2 regions of the Achromobacter veterisilvae genome follow, and region 1 is predicted to be linked to the other one. Evidence: predicted binding sites of a transcription regulator. Region 1 holds the regulator's gene; the other holds the start of a gene.

Region 1 (4,415 bases):
GGCTTTTGATGTATTTGGAAACGCGCCGGTCAGGACCGGACGATGTTCGCGGCGGGCGCGGGGGGAGTACCGGCGCGCGCCTTGGCCGCGGCGCGCGTCTTGCCCGCGCGGGGTGGCGGCCGGCAGATCGCGCACACGAAATCCGACTGGGGATCGTGGGCGTGGGCGATGAAATGGCCGCCGCACTGGCGGCAGGCGGACAGTTGCAGCATGCCGCTGTCGAAGAAACGCACCAGCATCCAGGCCCGGGTGAAGCTCAGGACCGGCTCGGCCGATTCGGACGAATCCATGCCGGCGTTTTCGAGATACAGGCGATAGGCGTCGATGGTGGCCCGTATCCCCTTGCTGCTGGTGCGCGTGTTCAGGAACGAATAGACGTTGTAGAACAGCGACGAATGGATATTCGGCAGCCAGGTCATGAACCAGTCGACCGAAAAAGGCAGCATGCCCTTGGGAGGCGAGCAACCGCGGATTTCTCGGTACAGGCGGGCCAGGCGGTCGTGGCTGAGGCTGGTTTCAGCCTCCAGCACCTGCAGCCGGGCTCCCAGCGTGATCATGGAACTGGCTAGCAGAATGTCGTCCGCTTCCTGGGATACGCTCTTGGAGGCCATTACACGGGTTTCCGAGTGGAATTCATCAGGCCGTCAGGCCAATTCTTCGACAGGTTGCTTGGCCAGCAGGATCGTTGCGTGCGCTTGTTGCAGCGCACCACCCAGGACGTCGTGGGTCAGCGCGGACAGCAAGCTGTAGTCATCGAAGCGGAAACGGCACAGCAGCGAGCTGGAGCTGGCCAGCTTGACCAACTGGGCCGGAGAAAGGCGCATCAAAATGTCGGCGACCTCGTTGCTGAACCCCAGGCGGAACATCGACGCGGCGTAATCATCGCGAAGCATGCGCTGGGCTAGTAACAGATATGACAAATTGACTTCGCGAATGTCTGCCAACAACGAATTTTCGACTTGTTGCACGCCCAACTCCCTAGTTCCGTTCCCGCCCACGGGGCTTCGATAAGCAAAATGTTCGGCAATCACCGTTGCCGTAGATCCAGACACGCCCTGCTTTAATGCGAAATGTATCATTTGTTCGCAATTTAAGTAAAATTTACCACAGGTGATGTCATTTTCTATGACTTATATGACAAATCTTTGTTGATGTTGCGCAACTTGCCTTTTTCGATACACCTTGACATAGAACTTTCTCACAAAATTTACGCCAATTAAGAAAACAAGCATTCAAAACATTGCGTACTTCGAGGAATGAAATAGGCGCCAATGTTCACAATGGCAACTTGCCGATCACTCAATTCTGTTTGCTTTAGCCTCCCCCGCGCGTTTGTCGACAATGTCGTAAATTGACAACATTCGGCGACGCGTCATGATGGATACCGCCCGACATTCCGCAATGCCCCACGCAGATGACAGCTTGGTCGAATATGCCCCGCTAGTGCGGAAGCTGGCCCTGCAATTGCTCGCCCGGCTGCCGGCCAGCGTCGAACTGGACGACCTGATACAGGCCGGCATGATCGGCCTGCTCGACGCCGTGCGGCGTTACCAGGAAACCGCCGACGCCCAATTCGAGACCTACGCCACGACCCGCATCCGTGGCGCGATGCTGGACGAACTCCGTGGCCAGGACTGGCTGCCGCGCAGCGTCCGCGCCAAGGCGCGCAAGATCGAACAGGCGATCCAGCAACTGGAGCAGCGCCTGATGCGCCCGCCCACCGAGGCCGAGATCGCGCGACAACTGGACATTCCCCTGGGCGACTACCAAACACTGCTGCACGATGCCCAAGGCGTGCAGATCGTTCACTACGAAGACTTCACCATCGAGCCCGACTCCGGCTCGGGCCAGGCCGACTGGTCGGCCACGCTCAGCCACGGCTCGGCCGACGGCAACCCGCTGGATTCCTTGTTGGCGGGCGACTTCCGCCAGGCGCTGATCCACGCCATCGACGCCCTGCCCGACCGCGAAAAACTGCTGCTGTCGCTTTGCTACGAGCAAGGCCTCAACCTGAAGGAAATCGGCGCCATCATGAACGTGACCGAAGCCCGGGTGTGCCAACTGCGCTCCCAGGCCACGGCGCGGATCCGCGCAAAACTGCGGGAGCAATCTTGGCAGGAACTGCCCCGGGAGGGGCAGATCGCGCAGGTAATTTAGTCCTATAGATGATGGCCCGCCCGTGTCAGACACCCCACGGGCCGACCTTCAGGCTGCGCAGACGCCGCCGGGTGTCTGACACCCACTCGCACCACTGCCTCTCTCTATAAGAAGAGACGTCAACGCCCCCTCCCCGAGACCGGCGTCGACCCGCGAAAGCGCCGGGCATCGGATGCCGGCAAGACCCAACAAGAATTTCGACTTTCGCGAAATCGCCCTAAAGATTGATTTGGGACTGCCGTAATCCTGGCAACGGAGGGATTCGTAGACGCAAGTAAACGAACTTTCCCGTTAACACCAGTGGGCGGCCTTGCTGCCCAGTTTGAAGAAGCTTTTCTCTCTTGGGAGCCTGAACATGGCTGCAGTTATCAACACCAACTATCTGTCGCTGGTTGCTCAAAACAACCTGAACAAGTCGCAATCGGCACTGGGCAACGCCATCGAGCGCCTGTCCTCGGGCCTGCGCATCAACAGCGCCAAGGACGACGCCGCTGGCCAAGCCATCGCCAACCGCTTCACGGCCAACGTGAACGGCCTGACCCAAGCCGCCCGCAACGCCAACGACGGCATCTCGATCGCCCAGACGACCGAAGGCGCGCTGAACGAAATCAACAACAACCTGCAGCGCATCCGCCAACTGACCACGCAAGCCGCCACCGGCACGAACTCGAAGTCGGACCTGGAGTCGATCCAGGCTGAAATCAACCAGCGCCTGGACGAAATCACGCGCGTGTCGGACCAGACCCAATTCAACGGTGTCAAGGTTCTGCAAGAGGATCAAACCCTGAAGATCCAAGTCGGCGCCAACGACAACGAAACCATCACCATCGACCTGAAGCAAATCAACGCTTCCACGCTCGGCCTGGGTGACCTGGACACGACCAAGATCCTGTCGAGCAAGTCGGTCGGCGCCGCGATCACCGCCGGCACGAAAATCGACACCTACACCACCGCCACCGTACAAGCGAACACCTTCACTCCGACTCCGGGACCTGCGCAAACCGCAGATGGCGTGTACAAGAACAGCGCCGGCACGGGTTATGTGGTCAAGGCCGGCGACGGCCAGTATTTCGAACTGGCGACCAACCCGGTCACCGGCGACCTGACGTGGGACTCCGGCTCGACCGCCGTGGCTGCCAGCAACGTGGATGTGGCCGGCGGCCCCGTCAGCAACGTCGAAATCAGCACCAGCAATGTGCCCGCTGCGATCACCATCGCCAACGGCCCCCTCGCCGGCGGTGTAACGCTTTCCGGCCTGTACAAGCGCAACGACGCGGCGTCGGAGTACATCACCACTCCGGCCACCGATACGCTGGACAACAGCTTCGTCACCAAGGGTTCGGACGGCAAGTTCTATGCCGTCAGCGTGAGCGTTGACACCGCCGCAGCCGGCTACGATGCCGCCGACGCGACCACCTGGACGCTGAAGGCAGATGTTGACGCCGCGGACATGACGGAAGTCAGCGTGGGCAACGTGGTCAATCCCGGCACGGCCCTGACCTCGGTGCCGGTGGCTGAACAAACGATCACCGCCAACACCGACCTGCAGAACGTCGCGATCAACCCCGGCACCGCACCGACCGCCGACGGGGTGTATGCGCTGAACGACGGCGGCTATGCCGTCAAGGGCAGCGACGGCAGCTATTACGCCGCCACTGTGGACACCACCACCGGTAACGTCAGCTGGGATTCTTCGACGGCTGCGCTCAACGCCGCCGACGTCGATACTTCCGCCGCCGTCACCAAGGTCAAGACCGGCACGGCTTCGGCCACGCTGACCGGCCTGGCCGCCGGCGAAACCCTGCACGAGGTTCTCTCGAGCTCGGGCCAAGGCACGGGTACGTATGTCATCAAGAGCGGCACCGCCGACAATCCCACCTACAACTACGCCACGCTCGGCACCCCGAACGCCGCTGGCGAAGTGGCCGTGACCAAGGGTGATGCCGCCACGGTGGATCCGCTGGCCATGATCGACCACGCGCTGGCTTCGGTTGACGGTTTCCGCAGCGCGTTGGGCGCAGTTCAAAACCGCTTCGAGTCGACCATTGCCAACCTGAACAATACGGTCAACAACCTGTCGGCCGCTCGTTCGCGCATTGAAGATGCGGATTACGCCACGGAAGTGTCGAACATGACGAAGGCGCAGATTCTGCAACAAGCAGGCACCTCCGTCCTGGCCCAGGCCAACCAAGTCCCGCAAACCGTCCTGTCGCTGCTGCGTTAAGCTCAAGCACAACCGGCCAAAGACAACTTCATGA
Region 2 (4,415 bases), 2.1 Mb from region 1:
AGCAGCGCCGACCAGCCCGCCACGTACAGGCTGTTGAAGAACGCCTCCTGCATCAGCGGTTGGTTGAAGAAGGCGCCGAAGTGGCCCATCGTGAAACTGCCGTCGGCGTTCACGAAGGCGGTATAGAACACCGTGCCGACCGGAATGGCCAGGAACAGCAGCAGAAAGCCGAACACCAGGAGCGCCGTCAGCACAGGGCCGGCGGGCAGGCGCGAATGGCCCGAATAATTCATCGAGAATCCCGAAATCGTTGCAAGTCGCGGCGGCGGGCGGATCCGGTCCGCCGCCGCCGTACGCAGGGCTTGCCGCTCAGAGCGCCGCGGCCTGTTTGGCCAGCTTCACGGCTTCTTCATAGTTGGCGCGGGCGCGCCCGTTCCACTCGCCTTCCAGTTGCGTGATCTGCTGGTTCACGGCGGCGTCCTTCTTGTTGCCGGCGAAGATGGCCAGGAAGGCCGGGTCCGCGGCTTTCTTGCCGTCGACCATCGGCGCCCAGGCCAGCTTGCGGGCCTGGTCCAGCAGTTCCGCGGGCTTGCCGCTCTTGGCCTTGTCGCCCAGCTTGGCTTCCGCGTCGTAGATGGCCTTGGTGGCCGCCTGCAGTTCCTTCAGCCGGAACGTGACGGTCTGGTCGTACAGCGACTGCACCACGTAGTAGCGCGTCTGCGAGAGATCCGCATTGAACTGCACCTTGCTGCGCTTGGCGATTTCGGCCGGGTCCGGATAGCCGGGCGGGATCTTGCCGGCAAGCGCGGAGTAGGGCAGCACCGGAAGGCGCGAGATCTTCGGCTCCAGCAGCAGTTCCTGGCCCGCCTGGCTGAGCGTGAAGGCGATGAATTTCTTGCCTTCTTCGGTGTTCTTCGCGCCGTCGATCAGCGCGATGTTGGCGGGCACGATGGCGGTTTCGGACGGGTAGACGAAATCGACCGGGAACTTGGAATACTTGCTGGACAGGCCGAAGAAGTCGATGACGGGGCCGGCCCCGAACTGGCCGTTGTTCACGCCGTCCGGCACGCCGAACGAACGCTCGGTGACGGCGCTGCTGTTGCCCGACATGCGCAGCAGCGTGCGCCAGCCCTCGTCCCAGCCTTCGCCTTGCAGAATGGTCTCGACGGTCAGGTGCATGGTGCCCGAGCGCGACGGCGACGTGATGCCGACGTGGCCGAACCATTGCGGCGCCAGCAGGTCCTTCCATTCGACCGGTGCGGGAAGCTTGTGCGCGGCGATGTAGCGCGTGTTGTAGATGATGCCGTAGCCCGCCAGCGCCTGCCCCAGGTACATGCCGCCCGGATCGTTGATGGGATAGTTGCCGATCTTGTCCGGCACGTCCTTGTTCGCCACGTCGGACGACTTGGCCAGCAGCTTGTCGCGGCCCAGCACTTCGAACGCGTCGGGCGCGCTGGCCCAGAACACTTCGGGGCGCTGGCCGGCGGGCGTTTCGCGCACATAGGCGATGCCCGACACGGTGTTCTTGTTCAGGATTTCCAGCGTGATGCCGGGATTGGCCTTTTCGAACGCGGTCTTATAGGCCTGGGTCAGGTCCTTGGGGAACGACGTGATCACCGTCACCGTGCCGGCCAGGGCCGGCGCGGCGCAAACGGCCAGCAGCGCCCCTGCGAGGGCTGTGCGCATTGCGTGCATGGTTGTCTCCGTGGTTTTAGATTTGTCCGGAGACAGTAATGTCTGGTCCGCGATGCGTCCAATCAGAAATTTTGATGCGGCCCATCAGCGGGGGCGGCCCCGCGCGCTACGCCGTGGTGGACACGCCGCCCTGCTGCGCCCGGGCCTGCTGCGCCATTACCTGCGCGATCTGCCCCTGGATCTGCGCCGCCTGGGCATTGAGCGCCTGCAACTGCTGGGCCTTCATTTCGGCGGACATGCCGCTGGCCCTGACCTTGGCGATCTGGTCCATGACCCGCTTCAACTGCTTCTGCAATTCCTTGATCTGGCGGGTGAATTCATCGTCGTTGTCGGTGTCTTCGGCCGACTGCGCGCCGCCGATCTTCATGCCGCCGGGATTGTTGACCCGCAGCCCGCCGTCCTGGGAGGTCACCGACGCTTGCGAGGACTGCGAGCTTTTGGCCTCTTTGTTGGCCTGGATCTTCTCGGCCCACAGATCGGCCAGGTTGCTGAGCCGGGAGGTGCCGCTGAGGGAATCGATCGCCATGGTTGCTCCTGTTGCCTGTAGGAATTTCGGGGTTTCTACCAATACGGCATTGCGGCGGAGAACTTAAATATTGCCGGCCCTTCGCGGCCCCCTTTACACTGGCGCCCGCTCGCAGTCTGAATCCTCCATTCGAATTACTCCCCGGGGAATCCATGTCCAATTCCTATTTTCCGCGCTGGCGCCTGGCCGACGACGCCGAGCCCGGCGTCATCATCGCGCCCGACGAAAGGCTGTCCTGGCCCAAGAACGTGGCCATGGGCGCCCAGCACGTCGTTGCCATGTTCGGGTCCACCGTGCTGGCGCCGCTGCTCATGGGCTTCGATCCCAACGTCGCCATCCTGATGTCGGGCATCGGCACGCTGATCTTCTTCCTGTTCGTCGGGGGGCGGGTCCCCAGCTACCTGGGGTCCAGCTTCGCCTTCATCGGCGGGGTGATCGCGGTGACCGGCTATGCCGGCGGGGGCGCGAACGCCAATATCGGCGTGGCGCTGGGCGCCATCATCGCCTGCGGCCTGGCCTATACGCTGATCGGCGTGGCCGTCTGGTTCGCCAACGCGCGGGCCGGCGGCGGCGCGAACTGGATCGACACGCTCATGCCCCCGGTGGTCACGGGCGCGGTGGTCGCCGTGATCGGCCTGAACCTGGCGCCCATCGCCGCCAAGGGCGCCATGGGGGCATCGGGCTTCGACAGCGCGATGGCGATCGTCACGATCCTCTGCGTGGGCGGCATCGCGGTATTCACTAAGGGCATGGTGCAGCGCCTGCTCATCCTGGTGGGCATGATCCTGGCCTGCGTGGTGTACGGCATCTTCGCCAACGGCCTGGGCCTGGGCAAGCCGATCGACTTTTCGGCGGTGGCCGCGGCGGCCTGGTTCGGCCTGCCGCAGTTCGCCGCGCCGGTGTTCAAGGCCGAGGCCATGGGCCTGATCGTGCCCGTCGCGATCATCCTGGTGGCCGAGAACCTGGGCCACGTGAAGGCCGTCAGCGCCATGACCGGCCAGGACCTGGACCGCTACCTGGGGCGCGCCTTCGTGGGAGACGGCGTCGCCACCATGCTGTCCGGCGCCGTGGGCGGCACCGGCGTCACCACCTACGCCGAGAACATCGGCGTGATGGCCGTCACGCGCATCTACTCCACGCTGGTGTTCGTGGTGGCCGCCGTGATCGCCATCGTCCTGGGCTTCTCGCCCAAGTTCGGCGCCTTGATCCAGACGATACCCGGGCCTGTGCTGGGCGGCATGTCGGTCGTGGTGTTCGGCCTGATCGCCATCGCCGGCGCCCGCATCTGGGTGGTCAACCAGGTGGATTTCAGCGACAACCGCAACCTTATCGTGGCCGCGGTCACGCTGGTGCTGGGGGCGGGCGACTTTACCGTCAGGCTGGGCACCTTCACGCTGGGCGGCATCGGCACCGCCACCTTCGGCGCCATCATCCTGTACGCCTTGCTGCGCCGCAGGAAGTAAGCCACCCGCCCCCAGCGCCAGCGTGACCGCGGCCAACTGGTTGGCCTGGGCGGCGTTTTCCGCGTTCTGCTTGACGGTGACCGCCAGTTCTTCCATGGTGGACGCGGTTTCTTCCAGGGTCGCGGCCTGCTCCTCGGTGCAGACCGGCAGGTTGGCGTTGCCGGCCGCGATCTCCGCCGCGCCGACGTTGATTTCCTCCACGCCGCGGCGCACGGAAGTCACGGTGCGGGTCAGCCCTTCCTGCATGCGCTTGAGCGCGGCGAAGAGGGTGCCGATCTCGTTGTCCGAACGGCTTTCCACGCGGCCGGGCAGATCGCCCGCCGCGATGCGAAAAATGAATGTATTAATTTGTTATTAATTCAACAATTTGTTTTTATGCTGGTTTAGGCGATTTTCTCCAGCCGTTTTCGCCTCGTTTCCGGCACTCGCCGAAATAAAGGTTATTCCCGAGTAGTTTTTGCGCAACAAACTGCGGGCGGAAAACTCGCGGCCTGCGCGATTACCGCCGCATCTTGCGCGAAAGCAAGGACAGTTGACGAAAATGGCTGGTTTTAGTGGGTTACAGCGGCGAAAACCGCCGAAAACGACGTTTTCTCCGGCGGCTTGCAATTCCCGTGGACTTTGCCCACAATATGACCTTGATTGCCCCGGTTCCGACCCGAGCCGGGGTTTTGTTTTGGTCGTCCGCGCCGCACCGTCATTATTGAAGTATCCGGCGGCATGCGCGCGCGAGCCTAGCGACCTTCACCGAGAACGCTCCGTCGGGGGCGTTTTCTACTTTTGTTTGGGAA

What was found. Region 1 encodes FliA, which starts transcription of late flagellar genes. Its sites were predicted from a motif close to CTAAAGTTTNNNNNNNNNNNGCCGNTA; they were not measured.
Region 2: WHX56_RS27550 (FlxA-like family protein) is a predicted target of FliA. The motif match lies at 2,203-2,229, and genes of this name have one in related genera.

What each region holds. Positions count from the first base shown of each region.
Region 1 is NZ_CP148753.1:3,805,988-3,810,402, reverse strand. Features, by position in the region: gene flhC (flagellar transcriptional regulator FlhC) at 30-611, opposite strand; gene flhD (flagellar transcriptional regulator FlhD) at 645-968, opposite strand; gene WHX56_RS17700 (RNA polymerase sigma factor FliA) at 1,402-2,157, shown strand; gene WHX56_RS17695 (flagellin) at 2,513-4,381, shown strand.
Region 2 is NZ_CP148753.1:5,923,277-5,927,691, reverse strand. Features, by position in the region: gene WHX56_RS27560 (ABC transporter permease) at 1-233, opposite strand, end outside; gene WHX56_RS27555 (ABC transporter substrate-binding protein) at 310-1,635, opposite strand; gene WHX56_RS27550 (FlxA-like family protein) at 1,742-2,161, opposite strand; gene WHX56_RS27545 (solute carrier family 23 protein) at 2,314-3,624, shown strand; partial or broken gene WHX56_RS27540 (HAMP domain-containing protein) at 3,607-3,954, opposite strand.